DNA from 3 places in the Microbacterium sp. CCNWLW134 genome. Region 1 is predicted to be linked to each of the others. Evidence: predicted binding sites of a transcription regulator. Region 1 holds the regulator's gene; each other region holds the start of a gene.
What was found. The regulator LexA, encoded in region 1, represses DNA repair genes until DNA is damaged. The targets are predictions, from matches to a motif close to TCGAACANNTGTTCGA.
Positions count from the first base shown of each region.

Region 2: V6S02_RS00975 (HNH endonuclease signature motif containing protein) is a predicted target of LexA. The motif match lies at 3,459-3,474, and genes of this name have one in related genera.
Region 3: V6S02_RS10385 (HNH endonuclease signature motif containing protein) is a predicted target of LexA. The motif match lies at 4,165-4,180, and genes of this name have one in related genera.

Region 1 is NZ_JBAOJU010000001.1:891,548-898,627, reverse strand. It holds gene priA (bifunctional 1-(5-phosphoribosyl)-5-((5-phosphoribosylamino)methylideneamino)imidazole-4-carboxamide isomerase/phosphoribosylanthranilate isomerase PriA) at 1-131, opposite strand, end outside; gene hisH (imidazole glycerol phosphate synthase subunit HisH) at 184-834, opposite strand; gene hisB (imidazoleglycerol-phosphate dehydratase HisB) at 831-1,439, opposite strand; gene V6S02_RS04160 (histidinol-phosphate transaminase) at 1,436-2,530, opposite strand; gene V6S02_RS04155 (LysM peptidoglycan-binding domain-containing protein) at 2,562-2,927, opposite strand; gene lexA (transcriptional repressor LexA) at 3,228-3,902, shown strand; gene V6S02_RS04145 (dipeptidyl-peptidase 5) at 3,982-5,961, shown strand; gene hflX (GTPase HflX) at 5,988-7,080, opposite strand, start outside.
Region 2 is NZ_JBAOJU010000001.1:192,560-199,639, forward strand. It holds gene V6S02_RS00955 (MarR family winged helix-turn-helix transcriptional regulator) at 1-182, shown strand, start outside; gene V6S02_RS00960 (hypothetical protein) at 179-889, shown strand; gene V6S02_RS00965 (hypothetical protein) at 1,173-1,340, opposite strand; gene V6S02_RS00970 (DUF4442 domain-containing protein) at 1,534-2,013, shown strand; gene V6S02_RS00975 (HNH endonuclease signature motif containing protein) at 2,029-3,381, opposite strand; gene V6S02_RS00980 (hypothetical protein) at 3,617-4,282, shown strand; gene V6S02_RS00985 (GDSL-type esterase/lipase family protein) at 4,301-5,458, shown strand; gene V6S02_RS00990 (TetR/AcrR family transcriptional regulator) at 5,476-6,042, opposite strand; gene V6S02_RS00995 (alpha/beta hydrolase family protein) at 6,142-7,080, shown strand, end outside.
Region 3 is NZ_JBAOJU010000001.1:2,173,534-2,180,613, reverse strand. It holds gene V6S02_RS10405 (ABC transporter substrate-binding protein) at 1-445, opposite strand, end outside; gene V6S02_RS10400 (LacI family DNA-binding transcriptional regulator) at 667-1,806, shown strand; gene V6S02_RS10395 (DUF2834 domain-containing protein) at 1,724-2,089, opposite strand; gene V6S02_RS10390 (AAA family ATPase) at 2,121-2,693, shown strand; gene V6S02_RS10385 (HNH endonuclease signature motif containing protein) at 2,734-4,086, opposite strand; gene V6S02_RS10380 (GNAT family N-acetyltransferase) at 4,233-4,748, shown strand; gene V6S02_RS10375 (fatty acid desaturase family protein) at 4,834-5,865, opposite strand; gene V6S02_RS10370 (cold-shock protein) at 6,119-6,322, opposite strand; gene V6S02_RS10365 (DUF2945 domain-containing protein) at 6,462-6,674, opposite strand; gene msrA (peptide-methionine (S)-S-oxide reductase MsrA) at 6,767-7,080, opposite strand, start outside.

The sequences.
Region 1 (7,080 bases):
GCCGCCTCCACGGGGTCGCCGTAGTTGGTCTCGCTGCCGGCTTCACCCTGGGTCAGTCGCACCGCTTTGCCGCCCGCCACATCGACGGCGGGGAGAAGGGTCAAAGCGGGCGTGGACGCGAAATCGTTCATGGCTCCCTGCGGGGTCGTGGGGCGCGGAGGATCGCCGCGCGAAGGCACGGTTTCAGAGGGTAGCCCTGCGAAGGCCCGTGATCCAATTGGCCAGCAGCCGTATGCCGGCCGCCCCCGACTTCTCGGGGTGGAACTGCGTGGCCGAGAGCGGCCCGTTCTCGACGGCGGCCAGGAACGGCTCGCCGTAGGTCGTCCATGTCAGCGCCGGCTGGGGGAAGGGGTCATGGACCTCGAGCTCCCAGGTTTTCGCGGCGAACGAATGCACGAAGTAGAAGCGCTCATCGGCGAGCCCGGCGAACAACCGGCTCTGCGGATCGGGGGTGACGGTGTTCCATCCGATGTGGGGAAGAACCGGCGCGTCGAGCTGCGTCACCTCGCCCGGCCACTCGCCGAGCCCCGCGGTGTCGACGCCGCGTTCACGTCCCCACTCGAAGAGGACCTGCATGCCCACGCAGATGCCGAGGACGGGAAGGCCGCCGGCGAGCCGACGTTCGATGAGCTCGTCCCCGCGCCGGGCCCGGAGCGCCTCCATCACCGCCCGGTACGCGCCGACGCCCGGCACCACGAGTCCGTCGGCATCGCGCACCAGTCCCGGGTCGGCGGTCAGGCGGGCATCGGCACCGGCTTCGACGAGCGCCTTGACGGCGCTGTGGACGTTGCCCGACCCGTAGTCGAGGACGGCGACGAGCGGACGGTCGCTCACAGAGCCCCTTTGGTGCTGGGAACGCCGTCGACCAGGGCGTCCCACGCCTTGGCCGCCCGGAACGCCCGGGCGAACGCCTTGTATTCCGCCTCGGCGATGTGATGAGGATCACGGCCGCTCAGCACCTCGACGTGGAGGGTGAGCCCGCCGTGGACGGCGAGGGCTTCGAAGGTGTGCCGGACAAGCGAGCCGGTGAAGTGGCCGCCGATCAGGTGGAACTCGAATCCTGCCGGCTCGCCCCCGTGCACGAGGTAGGGCCGCCCGCTGATGTCGACGACCGCGCGGGCGAGCGCCTCATCCAGTGGCACCATGGCGTCGCCGTAGCGGGAGATCCCGGCCTTGTCGCCGAGAGCCTGGCGGATGGCCTGGCCGAGGACGATCGCGGTGTCCTCCACCGTGTGGTGAGCGTCGATGTCGGTGTCGCCGTGGGCGCGGACGGTGAGGTCGGTCAGGGAGTGCTTCGCGAAGGCCGTGAGCATGTGGTCGAAGAACGGAACCGTGGTCTGGATGCTGCTTCGACCGGTCCCGTCCAGATCGAGCTCGAGCTCGACGGTGGACTCACTGGTCGCACGGCGAAGCGACGCGGTACGCGCAGGACGGGTCATGCGCCCGAGTCTATCGACGCCAGGGCGTCCAAGAAGGCGGTGGTCTCTTTGTCGGTGCCGGCCGTCACCCGCAGGTGGTGCGGGATGCCGACGTCACGGATCAGCACGCCCCGGTCATAGAGCGCCTGCCATGTCGCCGCGGGGTCTGACACGCCTCCGAAGAGCACGAAGTTCGTCCATGACTCGTACGGTTCGTACCCGAGGGCCGACACCGTCGCCGAGATCCGGTCGCGCTGCGCGACGATGTCATCCACCATCCGCAGCATCGTCGGCGCATGCTGGAGCGCGGCGGTCGCGGCAGCCTGGGTCAGAGCGCTCAGGTGGTACGGCAAGCGCACCAGGCGAAGCGCGTCGATGACGGCCGGATCCGCGGCGAGGTAGCCCACACGCGCTCCGGCGAAGGCGAAGGCCTTGCTCATCGTGCGCGAGACCACCAGTCGCGGCCGGTCGGGCAGGAGCGTCACGGCGGACGGGGCGTCGTGGGGCGCGAACTCGACATAGGCCTCGTCGACGATGACGATGCCGCGCGTCGCACCGTAGACGGCGTCGATGACCTCGAACGGGAGCGGTGTACCCGTCGGGTTGTTCGGAGCGCACAGGAACACCACATCGGGTTGGGCCGCGGCCACCTGGGCGGCGGCGGACTCGGCGGAGACCGTGAAATCGTGCGCGCGGGTGCCCGCCTGCCAGGTCGCTCCGGTGCCCCGGGTCAACAGGGGGTACATCGAATATGTCGGGGCGAATCCGAAGGCGGTCCGCCCTGGGCCGGCGAACGCCTGCAGGAGATGCTGGAGGACTTCGTTCGATCCGTTGGCCGCCCAGATCTGCTCCCGGACCAGGCCGTGACCGAGGTAGTCGGCCAGGTGCTCGCGCAGACCGGTGAACTCGCGGTCGGGGTAGCGATTCACCTCGCGGAGCGCGATCGCCACAGCGTCGAGGATGTCGTCGGCCACCTCCGCCGGAACCGGGTGGGTGTTCTCGTTGACGTTCAGCGCCACGGGCAGTTGAGCCTGCGGCGCGCCGTAGGGGGTCTGTCCCCTCAGATCGTCGCGGATGGGAAGGTCATCGAGCGTCGCACTCACCCTTCCCATCGTACGGCGCCTCGCCCGTCGGGCCTGCGGGTCAGTCGGCGTACTCCGCGGGGATCGCCAGCTCCTGGCCGGCCGACACGAGTCCCGCGTCGAGGCCGTTGAGACGGCTGAAGGCCGCAACCACATCCCGAGGGTCGGCGGCAGGGGCCACGCGCTCGGCGATCGCCCAGAGAGAGTCACCCGCCTGCACCGTGACGGTGTCGAAGGCCCCGGCCGGCGCACCGTCGGCGCGAGTGGCGAGCGCTGAGCCGCCACTGATCATCGCCACGCTCAGCGCGACGACGGCGGGCAGCGCGGCGAGTGTCGCGAGGACACGGCGCCCGCGGGCGGTCAGCCGCAGCCGGGTCGCCGCGGCGGCACCCGTCATGGTTCCCGTCGAAATCGTGATCGCGCTCATGTTGTGCTCCCGTTCCCGGCTCAGCCGGTGTCGTTTCGGGTCTGGGTTCGCATCCACCCGTCGGCCGGGACGGGCGGATGCGAACCTCTCTTCCGAAGCTATCTTCGATGTGGAATGCTGTCAAGCGGGTCGGAATCCGTCGAACGATCGAACGCGACACGCGAGCGAGGTCCGGTGGACGCCGATCGGAACCGGATACGGTTTCGACGAGGACACCTCACCACCGACCTCCGACATTCGAAGACACGACGATCACGTCACGGAGGACCGGGGCGGGATTCCGGGGAGACAGGAGCAGACATGAGCGAGCCGAACACCAAGCCGCAGACGCGGCGGCGCAAGAGCCTGAGCGACAAGCAGATGGCCATCCTCGAGGTGATCCAGCGCTCGATCGCCCGCCACGGCTATCCGCCGAGCATGCGCGAGATCGGCGACGCCGTCGGCCTGAAGTCGCTGTCCAGCGTCACCCATCAGCTCAATCAGCTCGAGTTGAGCGGATACCTCCGGCGCGACCCCGGCAAGACCCGGGCCATGGAGGTGCTCATCGACCTCCCCGGCACCGCCGCGGAGAACCCCGCCGACCGCACCCCGGCCGTGGGGGACGCCGCGCTCGTCCCGCTGGTCGGACGGATCGCCGCGGGTGTCCCGATCACGGCGGATCAGCAGGTCGAGGAAGTCTTCCCCCTCCCCCGACAGCTGGTCGGCAAGGGCGAACTGTTCATGCTGAAGGTCGCCGGCGATTCGATGATCGACGCGGCCATCTGCGACGGCGACTGGGTCGTCGTGCGTGCGCAGGGGACGGCCGAGAACGGCGAGATCGTGGCTGCCATGCTGGACGGAGAGGCGACCGTCAAGACGTTCCGTCAGCGTGACGGCCACACGTGGCTGCTCCCCCGCAACACCGCCTTCGAACCCATCCTGGGCGACGAGGCGATCATTCTGGGCAAGGTCGTCGCGATCCTTCGCGCGGTCTGACAGACGTCGGCGCCCCCCGACGACGTGGGGCCCGTGGCGATGCGGCGGGCCGCAACGTGGGGGCCCGTAACGTGGACGCATGGTCGAGCCTCTTCCTCACGACTCCGCGTCCGCCCCCGTCCGCACGCTCCCGTTCGGCACCTGGCCCTCACGCGTCACGGCGGACGCGGTGGCTGCCGCCTCGCCGCGGCTGGACGGCGCTCGATTCGTCGGGGAGGAGATCTGGTGGGCCGAGACGGTCCCCGAAGAGCAGGGGCGAACGACCGTGCGACGCGCACCGCGGGCAGCCGTCCCGGGCTCACAGGTCGACACGCTGCTTCCCGCTCCCTGGAATGTCCGCTCGCGTGTCCATGAGTACGGCGGCGGCGCATGGAGTGCCACCGCCGATGGCGGGCTCGTCTTCGTGGAGAAATCGGATCAGCGGGTGTGGCTCCTCACTCCGGGGTCGGCTCCCACACCACTCACACCCGCCGTGTCGGCGCAGGCGCTCGGGGGTCTTCGTGTGTCCCGGGGGCGGCTGCTCGCGGTCCGAGAGGTCGTCGGTGAGGCCGTCAGCCACGACATCGTCGAGATCCCTCTCGACGGGTCGGCCGCCGACGACATCGACCGCGTGATCTCGTTGACGGCGGGGAGCGATTTCGTCGCGCAGCCTGCGCTCTCCCCCGACGGATCCGCTCTCGCGTGGCTCGCGTGGGATCACCCCCACATGCCCTGGGACCGGGCCGAGGTCCGAGTACGCCGACTCGACGACGGAGAACCTGCGGGGCGACGCGTCGCCGGAGGTACCTCCGCCGCTCTCCAGCCCGAATGGACGGCCGACGGCGCCCTCCTCTACGCCGACGACGCGAGCGGGTTCTGGAACCTTCACCGTCTCGATCCCGCGGAAGACCGGCCGGAGATGATCGCCCCGGATGAACGCGACACCGGGGGTCCGCTGTGGGTGCTCGGATCACGGTGGTTCGCGCCGCTCGCCGACGGTGTCGCCGCCGTGCGCACGCGCGGCAGCGACGAGCTCGTCCACATCTCGTCAGGCGGCGTGGTCACCGGCATCCCTGTTCCGGCGGTGGGCAACCTCCTGGTGGAGGACGCAGAAGGCACCGACGTCCTCGTGTCAGGGAGCCCGGAAGACGCTCCCGCGGGGCTGTGGCGCATCGATCTGCGCGAGCCGTCGCGACCGGGCGTCCACCTTCTGACAGGCGGCCGCTGGCAAGACGACGGCTTGTCCGCCTGGGTGCCCCGACCCCGACGATTCACCGTCGACGGGCGCCATGGCGTCGTCCATGCGGTCGAGTTCCCCCCGACCCACCCGGAGGTGAAGGGACCCGAAGACGCCCTTCCCCCATACGTCGTGCTCGTCCACGGCGGTCCGACCGCTCACGCCCCCGGTGTGGTCAACCCGAAGACGCTCTTCCTGACCTCGCGTGGGATCGGCGTGGTCGAGGTCAATTACGGAGGCTCGAGCGGTTTCGGTCGCGAATACCGCGAACGTCTGCGCGGCCGCTGGGGCGTCGTCGATGTCGACGACGTCGTCGACGTCGCCCGTTTCCTCGCTGCGGACGGAACCGCCGACCCCGCCCGCATCGCGATCGCCGGCGGATCGGCAGGAGGCTGGACGGTGCTCGGGGCGCTGGTCGCCTCCGATGCATTCGGCGCCGGCATCTCGCGGTACGGCGTGGCCGATGCCCGCCTGCTCGCGTCCGAGACGCACGACTTCGAATCGCGCTACCTCGATGGCCTCATCGGCCCGCTTCCCGCCAGCGAGGCGGTCTACCTGGAGCGTTCACCGCTGACCCACGCCCACCGCATCCAGACTCCTGTGCTGCTGCTGCAGGGAGAGGAGGACGCCGTGGTTCCGCCCTCGCAATCCGAAGCCATCCGCGATGCGCTGCGCGCCGGAGGCGTGCCCCACGCCTACGTCCTCTACCCCGGTGAAGGGCACGGATTCCGCCGCAGCGAGACCGTCGTCGACATGGTGCGCACAGAGCTCGCCTTCTTGGGCGCCGCCTTCGGTTTCACCCCGGCGGACGTCTCGCCGCTCGACCTCGAGCCGACCAGCTGAACTGGTCGCAGGGGTTCTGCGAGCCGTCAGATTCGGAACGGTGCGAGTTCGGCAGCGAGCCGCTCACCGACGTGGGCGTGGAGGTAGGTTCCCTCCGCCCTGTGCTCCTCGGTGAGGATGAGACCGGAATCGTGCGCGGCCGACACCAGGTCACCGCGATCGTAGGGGACCACAGCCTGCACCTCGACAGCAGGCAGCGGCAAGGCGTCTTCGATGGCCGCGCGCAGCTCCTCGATTCCCTCGCCCGTGCGCGAGGACACGAAGTGCGCGTCGGGCACGAGGCCGCGCAGCACCAGCCGGGTGTCGGCGTCGACGAGGTCGGCCTTGTTGAACACCACGATCTCGCGGGTGTCGCGCGCACCGACATCGCCGATCACGTCTCGCACCGTCTGCAGCTGTGCGCCCGGATCGGGGTGGGCGCCGTCGACGACGTGCACGATCACATCGGCGCCGCCGACCTCCTCCAGGGTGGAGCGGAACGCCTCGACGAGCTGGTGCGGGAGGTTCCGAACGAATCCGACGGTGTCGGAGATCGTGTAGACCCGGCCGTCTGATGTCTCCGAGCGGCGCACGGTGGCATCAAGTGTCGCGAACAGCGCGTTCTCGACGAGCACGCCCGCGCGCGTCAGCCTGTTCAGGAGGCTGGACTTCCCGGCGTTGGTGTACCCCGCGATGGCCACCGACGGGATCGTGTTCCGTTTGCGTTCGGCCCGCTTGGCATCGCGCGCAGGGGCGAACTGACGGATCTGCCGCCGGAGGTGCGCCATGCGCGTGCGGATGCGGCGCCGGTCGAGTTCGATCTTGGTCTCACCAGGACCGCGTGACCCCATTCCTGCTCCGGCGGCACCGACCTGGCCACCGGCCTGTCGGCTCATCGATTCACCCCACCCGCGCAGTCGCGGGAGCAGGTACTCGAGCTGGGCGAGCTCGACCTGGGCCTTGCCCTCGCGGCTCTTGGCGTGCTGGCTGAAGATGTCGAGGATGACGGCGGTCCGATCGATCACCTTCACCTTCACGACATCCTCGAGTGCGCGCCGCTGGCTCGGGGCCAGTTCGGCGTCGGCCACGACGGTGTCAGCACCGGCGGCGGCGACAATGTCGCGCAGTTCTTCGGCCTTG
Region 2 (7,080 bases), 700 kb from region 1:
TCACCGTTCTCGGGCGTGATGTCATGCGGCAGATGGTCGCTCAGCGCGAGCAGATGGCCGATGATCTCGTCGCCGAACTCGCGCCGACGGAGAAGTCGGAGCTCGCCGCAGGCCTGAACAAGCTGGCGGACCGTTACGAGATCATGCTCGGCGCCGCCCGCGAGCGGAAGGACGCCCCGTGACATCCGCATCGGCCCCGGTGTCGGCCGCCGGAACAGAGCCGGGAGCTCCGGGTCCCGCCTTCCCCGCCGAGACGCGAGCCGATCGGGCGAAGCGTCTCGCGCGGCGTGCGGCCCAGATGGAGGCGGCGGGGTGGGTCAGTCTTGCTCGGCTCGTCTTCTTCCGGCCACGGGTACCGGCGGGCGCGGTGGCCGTTTCGTATCACCGCCCGGTCACCGGCATCCTCACCATCTTCATCGTGCTTTCGGCGCTCGAAGTCCCGATCGTCGATCTCATCGTGCATCCATGGCCGTTCGTGCGCATTCCTCTGCTCATCCTCGGAATCTGGGGTGTCGTCTTCATGCTCGGGATGCTCGCGGGCTACCTCACGCGTCCGCACGCCGTCGGTCCCGACGGCCTTCGCATCCGTCAGAGCACCGACCTGGAGATCGCCCTCTCCTGGGACGATGTCCTCTCGGTCGCCCGCCGGCGCGAAGTCCGGCACAAGGGTGAGAAGTTCACGCCCGGACGGACGGATGACGCGTGGATCGTGCATCTGCCGATGCAGGATGAGACCAACCTCGCGGTCGAGCTCGAGCGTCCGGTCGAGGTGGCGATGCCGCAGGGTGTCGTGCGTGTCGACGAGATCCGTTTCTGGGCCGACGATCCGACGGCCTTCATGGATGCCGCGCGTCCGCACCTCGCGGCTGCGTCGCCGTCCGCGGCGTGATCAACAGCCTCGTCGCATCTCAGACCCGCACGCGGAAACGGCCCCCTCGAGCGCACGTCTGGCGAGGGGCGCTCGAGGGGGCCCGGACTCTCGAAGCCTGGCGGCGAAACGGGGGGAGTTCGCACGTCACCGCACGCCGGGGGAGTGCGTGCGGGCGTTGCCAGACCGGGGGAGTCCTCGATCAGCGTAGAGGGGAAGCCTGAGAGCGTCTTCGGGCGCGCGGGCCTGTTCACGCATTCGTCACAGACGGATGCCGCGGGGCCGGCCCGTGCCTCGGTATCGGTCAGTGCGTCGGGGCGCTGCGTGCCGACATCGTCCGGGCGGGTACGACGGGTCGCTCGCGCTGGTCGGCGACGGAGATGCTGCGGCCCACGAGCAGGCCTGCGGTGATCGAGAGGGCGATCCAGACGACGACGGCGACGATCGCGATGAAGAGGAGGGTGGTGACCATAAGACTCTCCTTCGAGTCTCGGTGGTGCTTCGGGACGGGTTGCGACCCACGATAGGGGCGCTTCCTGTTTGTGGGTCGCTCATTGCGCCAGTCCTGTGGAAATGTTGAGGAACCCGTGCGGTGACGATCGGGTGGTGTGCGCCCGTCGACAAGGGTTTTGTCCGTCGGAGGGGGCCGCTTCGACAATCGTGAGATGCGTGCTACTCCTCGCCGGTTGGCCTGGGGCATGAGCCTCTGGCCGCCGAACCTGTTCAGCGGCATTCGAGTGCGGCATTTCGCCGACGACTGGACGGAAGCGGTCGTCCACCTGCACGTGAATCGCTTCACGCGGAACTACGTGGGTACGGCGTTCGGCGGATCGATGTCGGCGATGACGGATCCCTACTTCTTCATGCTGGTGATGCATCAGCTGGGGCGTGACTACGTCGTGTGGGATACCCGCGGCGAGATCGAGTTCCTGAAGCCCGGTCGTGGGGTGCTGACGGCACGCTTCCGCGTGTCGCCCGACCAGGTCGCCGACCTTCGTGCACGCGCGGCCGGCGGCGCGAAGGTTCGCGAGTGGTTCGAGACCACGATCACCGACGAGAGCGGAGACGTGGTGGCGCGCTGCCGTCGAGAGGTCTTCATCCGCGAGAAGCGACGCGTCACCCAGTCTCAACTCGCCGATGCCTGACCGCACCGCCTGATGTCAGAAGGGGGCGACGGTGAGTCCGCCGTCGTCGGTGGGGACGAAGGCGACGCGTAAGGGTGGGTGGCTGTCGTAGTTCTTCCCTCCGGGGCTGGTGAAGGTCAGGATGCCGCCGGGGAGCTGTTCCACGTGCCAGTTCGTGGCGTGTTTCAACGTGTGGTGCCTCACGCACTCGTTGCAGAGGTTGTCGTTGGACGTCGGTCCACCGAGCGCGAAGTCCCTCGAATGGTCTTTGTCGCAGAGTTTCGCGGGTCTGCGGCATCCGGGTGTTCGGCAGGTGACGTCTCTGGCGTTGAGGAACCGGGTTTGGGAGGGATGGAGCACGTACCTGTCCACCGCGGTGACGACCCCGGTGATGGGGTCGGTCATCACCCGGTCCCACACTCTCGCCGTTCCGGCCAGCCGTCTGGCGGTCTCGGGGTCGACCGGGGTGACTCCGTTCAACTCCGCCCCCGACGCGGTGACGCCGGTGAGGGTGGTGATCGGGAGGGTGATCTGCACCTCGGCGGTGATCGCCCCGAGCCCACCCTTCGCCCCGTCGGTGGGGTCGATGATGGGGGACGCGGCGAGGAGCATGTCGAGGGCGAGGTCGCAGCGGATCTCATCCAGCGACCGGTCGTCGAACCACGGCTCCGTCGCTTTCTCCTCCGGCGCACCCGCTTCACCCTGCGTGGCGGCGTATTCGCGCCGCTTGGCGCGGTCGACGTCCTTGATCGTGGTGCCCTGCCCGGTGAGCCGGTTGAAGGCGCCGTGGATGTACACGTTCCCGCCGAGGATCGTCAGGGTCGACAGGGTGTCGTCGAGGTCGGTGACCCACACCCGGCGTTCCCGGATCGCGGTGTCGTGTCGTTCTTGCAACGGCCTCGGGTCGAGGACCGCGGCACGTTGGATGGCGTACTTCTTCGTCCGCGGCACCGTCTGCCGCTCCGCTTCCACAAGCACGATGCGTTCGAACGCCGCCCGGTCGGCGGCATCCTCGATCACCCGGCCCGCATCCTGGATCACCTGCGCATGCGCCCGCGTGACCCGCCCCTCCACCAGCGCCGCCATCGTCTGCGGGAACAGCTCGATCAGCTCGTGCGCGTCATGCATCTGCGCCTGCATCGACCGGTCATTCACCCGCACCGCCATGCCCAGCTCGAGCGCCATCGACCGCAACGGCATGTCCCGCTCCCTGGACGACACCGACCCCACCCGTGACCGCTGCTCCAGCGTCAACGCGTACGCGTCGGCGAGCAGCCGGGTCTCCTTCGCCTCCAGCGCCGCACGACGCCTCCGCAGCTTCGCCAGCTCATCCGCGAACACCCCGGCGCGCCTCTCCTCCGCCCGCCGCCGCTTCTCGTCCGCGTCCACTGCAATCCCCGTCTCGATGACCTACTAGAATCATCGCAGAGGGTTCCGACATTGCTTCCAGGCTCAGCGCACTGCTGTAGAACATTTATGCGCATTCCGAAGAGCCCACCCCTGACGAATGTCACCCCAGAACATGTCGCCACGACACTGCCGCCGCGAGCCGACATGCGGTGCGATGGAACCATGCCCACAACGCAGTCCCTCCGCGTCATCCGCGAGAACGCCCGCGTCTGACATGTCGTCCAACAAGAACACCCCCTCCTTGCGTGCCCGCCTCGCCGAGCGCCGCGTGAAGCCCGGCGACGGGCGCCCCCTGCCGCCGTTCCGCTGGTGGCAGACTCTCGGCCGGTCGCTGTTCCTCCTCGACCTCGCCACGGCCGAGGGGGTCACGACCACGTTCGCCGTCGACGTCCGCCAGCTCGGTGATCGCGACGACGGCGAGGTTCGCGCCCGCCTCTACCGCGACGGCCGCCAGACGGCGGTGTCGAGGCTTCCCGCGCGGTTCGCCGTGCCCGGCGGCCACATCGAGGTCGCCGCGCGCGCCTCCGGCCTTCGTCGCTGTCATTTCGTTCCGGATGCCGGAGAGGAACGTCAACTCACCCCTCACCCTCGCTCGGCCGAAGGTCTGCGGGCGCGGCTTCATCACCGTCATCCGGTTCTGAGCACCGTGATCGGCGTCATCGCTACACTCGTCGTGCTCGTCGGTGTGTGCATCACCGTCCCTCAGATCATCGAGACGATCTCGCAGGTGCCGGCGATCGCCGACAGTATCGGCACGTTCACGTCTCCGATCCATCTCCCGCCCGTTCTGAACGTGATCGTCACCGTCGCCGTCATCATCGCCAGCACCGAGCGCGCCCTCCGCCTGCGCTCGTCGTGGCTCGACGAGCTCGCCAACTGACATCGAAGGATTCCCACCATGATCGACGCGACCCTCGTCCCCGACCTCGTTCTCGGCGCCGTCGAGATCGAACCGACCGAGCGGGGCTTGCGGCCCCACCGCCTGCCGCGCCACGTCCGTGAGCGGGACGCCGACCCGCAGCTGACCCTCATGGAGGCTCAGCCGTCGGGGGTCCGCCTCCGATTCGTGACCTCCGCGACCGTGGCGGCACTCGAGCTGCACACCACCCGGGTGGCCTATCGCGGCTTCGCGCGGCCCCGCGGCGCCGTGGACGTCGTCATCGACGACACGCCGGCCGGCACCCACGTGTTGTCGGGCGGTGACGCCCTCGAACTCGACATGCAGACCGGGGCGACGACTCTGGTCACCGGAGCGCCGGACACGGTGGAGGTCTCGCTTCCGGGAGAAGGGGAGAAGACCGTCGAGCTGTGGCTGCCGCACAACGAGCAGGTCGACATCGTCTCGCTCCGCACCGACGCCCCCGTGCGATCGGCGCCGTCGACGGATCCGGTATGGCTCCACCACGGCAGCTCGATCAGTCACGGCTCCAATGCCGCGACGCCCACCGGCATCTGGCCGGTCGTGGCGGCGCGCCGTGCCGGCGTGCGCTTGCAGAACCTCGGTTTCGGTGGCAGCGCGCTGGTCGACCCCTTCCTGGCGCGCGTGATCCGCGACACGCCTGCCGACCTCATCAGCGTCAAGCTCGGCATCAACGTCGTGAACCTCGACGCGATGCGGGTCCGCAGCTTCGTGCCGGCGGTCCACGGCTTCCTCGACACCATTCGAGACGGTCATCCCGAGATCCCGCTGCTGCTGGTGTCGCCGATCTTCTGCGGCATTCACGAGAACACCCCCGGTCCCGGAGGCGTTGATCCCGTCGCCGCGGCATCGGGCGAGACCCGCTTCATCGCCACGGGCACGCCGGGAGACACCGCCGCCGGACGGTTGACCCTCGAGGTCATCCGTGAGGCGCTCGAGCAGGTGGTCGCGGCGCGGGCCGACGACCCCCACCTGCACTACCTCGACGGTCGTGACCTCTATGGCCCCGAAGATGCCGAAGACCTGCCGCTCCCCGACGATCTCCACCCCGGCCCCGAGGCGCACGCTCTCATCGGCGCACGCTTCGCCGATCGGGTCCTCCGCCCCGGCGGGCTGGTGCGTCCGCACGGGGTCTGAGGGCTACTCGCCCAGAATCACGAACCGGATGACACCAACGCGCCGTCCACGAGAAGGTGCGCGAGGCGCTCCGGGTCGTACCCGGGTGCCGTGCCACCGATGCAGAGGTTGCCGATTCCCCGCAGGAAGGCGTACGCCTCGATGGGGGCGCCGTGCGGCGCGGCGGCGTGCAGCAGGTCGGCGCAGACGGGCACCAGCCGGTCGGTGAGGGACTGGTGGAGCGCGCCGAAGCGCTCCGTGTCGCCCTGCAGCGCGTCGGCCAGGCCATGTTTGGTGACGAGGAACTCCACGAAGAGCGTCACCCAGGCGTGCAGTGCCGCTGCCGGGGTCGGGCTCTCGCGCAGCAGTGCCGGTCCGGCTGCGGCAGCGGCATCCACCTGGTGCTGGTAGAGCGCCACGACCAGGTCGGCACGAGTGGGGAAGTGGCGGTAGAGCGTGCCCATTCCCACCCCGGCTCGCTCCGCGACCGCCCGAACGGGCGCCTGGATGCCCGCCTCGACGAACACCGCCGCTGCAGCCTCGAGGATCGCCTCCTCATTGCGTCGCGCGTCGCGTCGTCTGCCGCGCGTCTCACCGTCGCCCATCAGCCCTCCTTGCAAAACGGAGCACTGTTCCGTATCGTTGACGGAACGATGCTCCGCTTAAGTATGACGGAGTCGCCGACATCCCGGAAATGAGACCTCGTGCACACACCCACCCCGCTTCGCGACTCCACCATCGTGGCCGCCCTCGACACCGTGCTGGGTGCGTCGGCGCCCGTCGTGTCCGTCGCTCCCGTCACCCTCGCAGCGCCGGCGCGGCCGTTCCCGCTCGAGGTGCGGGTCTCGGCTCCCGCGCACGGTCGCGACCTGCCGGTGCTGCTGTTCTCCCACGGAAACGGCTGGTCGCTCGACGGGTACGCTCCCCTCACGACCTTCTGGGCGTCGCAGGGCTTCGTCGTGGTCCAGCCCACGCACCTCGACTCCCGCCGGCACGGCATCGGCGTCGACGACGACCGGTTCGGTTCGATCTGGCTGCAGCGGCGGGATGACCTCGTGGCCGTGCTCGACCAGCTCGACGTGATCGAGCGATCGATGCCGGGGCTGGCGGGCCGAATCGACCGGGCCGCCGTCGTCGCGGCGGGGCACTCCTGGGGTGCGCACACCGTGCAGCTGCTCCTCGGTGCACGCACCATCGGCGCCGACGGCGCGGTCGGTGGCGACCACGGCGACGATCGCGTCATCGCCGGCGTCTTGCTCGCGGCGACCGGGCTCGGGGGAGAGCAGCTGCATCCGTTCGCGAAGGCGCACTTCCCCTTCATGAACCCGTCCTTCGCCGAACTCACGACCCCGACTCTCGTCGTGGCAGGCGATCAGGATCAGTCGAAGATGTCGAGCCGGGGGCCGGACTGGTTCACCGACGCGTATGTCCACAGCGCCGGCGCGACCGACCTGCTCACGCTGTTCGGCGCCGAGCATTCGCTCGGGGGCATTCCGAGCTGGGAAGCGGCGGAGACCACCGACGAGAATCCCGAGCGCGTCGCCGTTCTCGCCCGTCTCTCTGCGGCCTATCTGCGCGCGGCGGCCGGCGGCGACCCGCAGGTCTGGCACGAGGCTCGTGAGACCTTCGCGCGCGCCGGCGGG
Region 3 (7,080 bases), 1.3 Mb from region 1:
GCTCGAGCTGCGAGGCGGGCCAGTCGGTCCACCCGAACGCCTCGGCGTACGGGTCGAGGTTCAGAAGGAGGCCACTGGAGGCCAGTTCCGACATCTGCGGCAGGCGCATGAGGTCGGGCGGCGAGTCCTGGAGCACCCGGGGCGCGTTCTGCGTGATGACGGCGAACTGGTCCTCGCGGATGTCGAAGGTGACGTTCGGGTACTGCGTGGTGAATTCGTCGGCCAGCTCCTTGGGAAGGGGGAAGCCGGTCTCGATGTACATGTCGAGGACGACGTCCTCCTCTCCGCAGGTGGGAGCGCCGTCCAGGGTCGGCGCAGCCGACCCGTCGGTGTCGGTCGCGCCGCCGCCGCCGGGAGGGGCGCAGGCGACGAGAGCGAGGGCGGATGCTGCGAGCAGGCCGGTGGCGAGGTAGAGGCGTGACCGGTTGCCGTGTGATTGAGACACCAATGTCTCCCTTCCTTGGGATTTCGATGGCTTCGATCGGGTGGGCGAGGAACGCAGGGGGCTGCGAGTACCTTGAGCTAACTCGATTCAGCATCGTGCTAAATCGTGTTAGCAAGGATCATCATGACCAGCGACCGCGTGTCTGTCAACTCCGTTGATCGCGACCCGCGGGGTGTTGTTACCCACCCGTTAGGATCGGCCTGGAACGAAGGACGAGTGACGTGACCCGACGCCGTGTGACCCTCGCCGATGTGGCTCGCGCCGCCGGTGTCTCGCGGACGACGGCATCGCTGGTGCTGTCGGATCGTGGAACCGAGCTGCGCATATCGGAGGCGTCGCAGCAGCGGGTGCGCCAGGTCGCCTCGGAACTCGGCTACCGTCCCAACATCCTCTCCGCCGACCTTCGCCGCGGATCCAGTCGCACGATCGGCTTCATCTCCGACACCATCGCCACCTCGCAGCTCGCCGGTGACATGATCAAGGGCGCCCTCGACCATGCCCATCGCGAGGGGTATCTGCTGTTCATCGGTGAGACCGAGGGGGATCTCGCCGAAGAGGAGCGCCTGGTCCAGACGATGCTGGACCGACAGGTGGACGCCGTGGTGATCGCCTCGATGTTCACCCGGGAGCGGCCGATTCCCGAGGGGGTGCGCGGCCGATCCGTCGTGCTGCTGAACGCTCTGCCTGACGAAGCGGGAGCGGTCACCGCGATCATCCCCGATGAATACGACGCCGGACGGCGTGCGGCGGAGCTTCTGCTGGCGGCCGGTCACACGCGCATCCACCTCGTGGGCGCCGGACCGGATCGTGACCAGGTGGCGCCCCAGACGGTCGCGGGTCGCGAGCGGCTCGCGGGCATCCTCGACGCGCTCGCCGATGCCGGCATCGCGCCGGCGAGCGGACGGATGTGCAAGGTCTGGCTCCCCGAGGACGGATGGAGGGCGACCGCCGACCTCGTCGCGTCCGGTGCTCGGGGCGAAGCGATCATCACCTTCAACGACCGGCTCGCCTTCGGCGCCTACCAGGCGCTGCAGGAGGCGGGCATGCGGGTTCCCGACGACTTCTCGCTGGTCTCCTTCGACGACCACCAGCTGGCCGGGTGGCTGCACCCGGGCCTGACCACTTTCGCCATTCCGCATTACGAACTCGGGCGCCGTGCCATCCAGTACCTCCTCGACGGAGAGGATGATGCGGTCGCCGCCGTCGAACGCATCGAGATGCCGTTGCGCTCGCGCGGCTCCGTCGCGCCGGTCGGCGGCGTCGCCGCCTCCGGTGCCGTCACCCCGTCGGAGCGGCCTCGTCCGTCGCGCGCTGCGCGGCCAGTCGGCGCTCGCGCATCGCGAGGAACAGCGGAAAAGTGAAGGCGATCGCCGTGATGCCCGACAGCACGATGTAGAGCCACCACCGCTTCATCCCGAGCCGTCGCCCCTCGACGACGATCACAACGCAGGCTGCGATCGCGACGACCAAGAGGTCGACGGTGATGGATGAGACCGCGGGGCCGCTGCTGACGAGGTCGCCGATGAAGTCGCGCATCTGCACGACAGCCCAGACGTTGAAGACGAAGGTGGCGACGAGTCCCGCCATAGCCAGGACGAGGAAGGCGATGGCGAGTGGGGGCCAGGGGTCGCGGGCGCGGGTCATGGGTCGAAGGCTAGCGCCGTATCATCGTGCGGTGCTCGCCTTCGACGATCCGCTGCCCCGCCGCCCGCGCCGGGTCGCGGTGGCAGGGGTGTCGGGGGCGGGGAAGACGACGCTCGCGGCGAGGATCGCAGAGGTCACCGGCGCGCCGCACACTGAGATCGACGCCCTCTTCCACGGAGCCGGTTGGACCGAGCGGCCAGAGTTCCTCGACGATGTCGGGCGGCTGGTGGCGGGGGAGTCGTGGGTGACCGAATGGCAGTACGCGACCGCGCGTCCTCTCCTCACCGCGCGTGCCGACATCTTGGTCTGGCTCGACCTGCCCTACTGGAGCTGCGTGTTCCCCCGGGTCGTGCGGCGGACCCTTCGGCGGCGGCTCCGCCGCGAGGAACTGTGGAACGGCAACATCGAGCCTGCGCTCCACACCTTCTTCACCGACCCCGAGCACATCGTGCGCTGGTCGATCAGCACCAGGCACAAGTACGACGAGCGGATTCCCCGACTGGCCCGTGATGACACGGCGCCGGCGGTGATTCGTCTGCGTTCGCAGAACGAGGTCGATCAGTGGGTCGATGGACCGCTGCGGGCCAGTGCGCGACTCTTTTGATCCCGCACCCTCGCCACCATGCTCACCCGCTCCTGCTCATTCAGAAGGGGGCGACGGTGAGTCCGTCGTCGTCGGTGGGGACGAACGCGACCCGTGAGGGTGGGTGGCTGTCGTAGGTCTTCCCGCCGGGGCTGGTGAATTTCAGCACCCCGCCGGGGAGTTGTTCCACGTGCCAGTTCGTCGCGTGTTTCAACGTGTGGTGCCTCACGCATTCGTTGCAGAGGTTGTCGTTGGAGGTCGGTCCGCCCAACGCGAAGTCTTTGGAGTGGTCTTTGTCGCACAGTTTCGCGGGCCTTCGACATCCGGGTGTTCGGCCGGTGACGTCGCGGGCGTTGAGGAACCGGGTCTGGGAGGGATGGAGCACGTATCGGTCCACGGCGGTGACGACCCCGGTGATGGGGTCGGTCATGACCCGGTCCCAGACCCTGGTCGTTCCCGCCATCTTTCTGGCTGTCTCGGGGTCGACCGGGGTGACTCCGTTGAGTTCGGCCCCCGACGTCGTCACCCCGGTGAGGGTGGTGATCGGGATGGTGATCTGCACTTCGGCCCGGATGGCGCTGAGCCCGCCCTGCGCCCCGTCGGTGGGGTCGATCACCGGGGACCCGGCGAGGAGCATGTCCAGGGCGAGGTCGCAGCGGATCTCATCCAGCGACCGGTCGTCGAACCACGGCTCCGTCGTTTCCTCCTCCGGCGCATCCGCTTCACCCTGCGTCGCGGCGTACTCGCGCCGCTTGGCGCGGTCGACGTCCTTGATCGTGGTGCCCTGCCCGGTGAGCCGGTTGAAGGCGCCGTGGATGTACACGTTCCCGCCGAGGATCGTCAGGGTCGACAGGGTGTCGTCGAGGTCGGTGACCCACACCCGGCGTTCCCGGATCGCGGTGTCGTGTCGTTCCTGCAACGGCCTCGGGTCGAGGACCGCGGCACGTTGGATGGCGTACTTCTTCGTCCTCGGGACGGTCTGACGTTCGGCTTCGACGAGGACGATGCGTTCGAACGCCGCCCGGTCGGTGGCATCCTCGATCACCCGGCCCGCGTCTTGGATCACCTGCGCATGCGCCCGACTGACCCGCCCCTCCACCAGCGCCGCCATCGTCTGAGGGAACAGCTCGATCAACTCGTGGGCGTCGTGCATCTGCGACTGCATCGACCGGTCATTCACCCTGACCGCCATCCCCAGTTCCAGCGCCATCGACCGCAGCGGCATGTCCCGTTCCCGCGATGAGACCGAGCCGATCCGTGACCGCTGCTCGAGCGTCAGCGCGTATGCGTCGGCGAGCAACCGGGTCTCCTTCGCCTCGAGCGCCGCCCGACGCCGCCGCAGCTTCGCCAGCTCATCCGCGAACACCCCGGCGCGCTTGTCCTCCGCCCGCCGCCGCTTCTCGTCCGCGTCCACTGGAAACCCCGTCTCGATGACCTATCAGAATCATCGCAGAGGGTTCCGACATTACGCATGGAAAAGAGGCACGTAGTGTCGTATATATCTTCGCAATCCGGATGCGCTACCGGCCGCCGCTCACGTCGAGACAGTACGCTCAACCGGTGACCTCGCACACCCTCCCCGATGGTGCGGTTCTCCGCCGCGCCCAGCCCGGCGATGAGCCGGGCATCCTCGACGCCATCTCCGCCCTCGCGGTCTACGAGCGAGAACCCGATGCGGTGGAGAACACCGTCGAGGCGCTGACCGCTTCGCTGTTCGGACCCGAGCCGCGTGTCTTCGCCCACGTCGTGGAACGCGACGGGGCGATCTTCGGCATCGCGATCTGGTTCCTCACCTACTCCACCTGGACCGGAACGCACGGCATCTGGCTCGAGGATCTCTACGTGCACGACGTCGCCCGGGGCCGCGGCTACGGTCGCGCGCTCATGCAGGCGCTCGCGGACGAGTGCGTCGAACGCGGGTACGCACGGTTCGAGTGGACGGTTCTCGACTGGAACGAACCCTCGATCGGGTTCTACCGGGCGATCGGCGCCCTGCCGATGGAGGAGTGGACCACCCAGCGTCTCAGCGGTGACGCCCTGCGAGCCCTCGCGCAGACCGCTCCCGAGCGGGGATGACCGCGGGGATCACCTCCCACACGCCCACACGAAAGCGGCGGGTGCGGCATGTCCTGCACCGCACCCGCCGCTTCGCGCGCCCATGTCAGACGCGGCGATATGTTCCCGTCATCGGGCAGTCGAAGGGGTCGCGGGCCGCGAGCCCCACCCGGTTCAGGTACGCGATCACAATGGCGTAGGAGCGCCACAGTGTGGTCTCGGTGTACGGCACATTCAGCGTCTCGCAGTGGTCGCGGACGATGTCACGGGCCTTGGCCAGATGCGGGCGAGGCATGTTCGGGAAGAGGTGGTGCTCCACCTGGTAGTTCAAACCGCCCATGAGCACGGTCGCCCACCATCCGCCGCTGACGTTGCGCGAGGTGCGCACCTGCTTGGAGAAGAAGTCGAGCTTGGCGTCCTTGGCGATGACCGGCATGCCCTTGTGGTTGGGGGCGAAGGAGGCTCCCATGTAGACGCCGAAGACGGCCAGCTGCACGCCCAGGAAGGCGAAGGCCATGCCCAGGGGCAGGAAGAGGAAGACGGGCACGAGCACGACGCCGAAGCGAAGGAACAGCAGTGCGAGCTCGGTGATCCGGCCCTTCACGGGCTGCCGGCTGAACAGGTGGCGGAACGCGATGGCGTGCAGGTTCAGCCCCTCGAGCGTCAGCAGGGGGAAGAACAGGTACCCCTGTCGCCGCGTGATGGCCCGCCGCAGGCCCCGGGCCGTCGCCGCATCCTCATCGATGAACGAGATCGTGTCGATCTCGATGTCGGGGTCCTTCCCGACGCGGTTCGGGTTCGCGTGGTGCCGGGTGTGCTTGCTGGCCCACCACGAGAAGCTCATGCCCACGACCCCGTTGCCGAGGATGAGCGCCAGCCGATCGTTCGCGGGGCCGGAGCTGAGGATCTGACGGTGAGCCGCCTCGTGCGCCAGGAAGGCCACCTGAGTGAAGAGGATGCCGAGGGCCGCGGCGATGAGGAGCTGGAACCAGCTGTCTCCCAGCAGGATGAAGCCGGCGATGCAGGCACCGAAGCCGAGTGCGATCGCGGCGCCCACCAGGGCGTAGAACCAGCGTGCGCGGGCGAGGAGGCCGGTTTCACGGACGATCTGCGCCACATCGGTGTAGGCGCGGGCCATGGGCGGGAATTCCGCCGTGCCGGCGTACGTCTGACGAACAGGTCCGAGGCGGGGCTCGAGGACGGTGGAAGAGATGGGGTTACCTCGGTTTCGATCGCGACCACTTCGGCCTGGAAAGCCAAAGGCGGATGCCGATCGCTTTCTTCAGCGTACGTACCCTCGTATCCACGAAGCGGTATACGCCGAGTTCCCAGAAAGCCGTCAGCCGGCGGGGAGACCTTTCGGTCACCCCCGCCGGCTGACGGAATGAAGATCAGAGTGCGCGGATGTTCGCAGCCTGCATGCCCTTGGGGCCACGCTCGGCGTCGAATTCGACTTTCTGCGCTTCGTGGAGCTCCTTGAAGCCCTCACCGGTGATCGCGCTGAAGTGCGCGAAGAGATCGGCCGAGCCGTCGTCGGGTGCGATGAACCCGTAGCCCTTCTCGGAGTTGAACCATTTCACGGTGCCAGTGGCCATCGTGTCTTTCCTTTTTCTTTTCGGGCCGCGGAGGCGACCGGGTGTGCCGCTCCCACAAGTGCGGAGCGGACGTGTTCAGCGCGGCCCGATAACAGACCCGCGTGAAGCCCGTCAACCGTAGCACGGCAACGGGTGCGGATCAGGAGAGCTTTCGCAGCGCGGAGCCCTTATGTGCGGCTTTGTCGCCGCTCTTCTCCGATTCGACGATGTACGCCGGCTCGTCGTCACTGGCGGTGAACTTCTGGCCGGCGAACTGGAAGTCCTTCGTACGACGCTCCACCACCGTGCCCTGGGTGCGTCCCTGCGACGTGCTCCAGCTGACGCGATCGCCCTTCTTGAGGTCCTTGGTCACGACATCCTCCTTCTCTTCCGAGAATGGTCGCGCCCCCGCGGCGTGGGACGAAGCCCTTGACCGCGGGGGCGAAACCTGCGAAGAGCGGCCGGTCAGACCGTCGATGTCGCCTCCGAGCGGCGGGGGAGGACCCACCCTGCGCGCGGGAAGTGGCAGGTGTAGCCGTTCGGGATGCGCAGCAGGTAGTCCTGGTGCTCGGGCTCGGCCTCCCAGAAGGGTCCTGAGGGCTCGATCGTCGTGACGGCCTTGCCGGGCCAGAGGCCCGAGGCGTCGACGTCGGCGATGGTGTCGCGCGCGACCCGCTCCTGCTCCGGGGTCAGCGGGAAGATCGCCGAACGGTAGCTGGTGCCGATGTCGTTGCCCTGACGGTTCAGCGTCGACGGGTCGTGGATCTGGAAGAAGAACG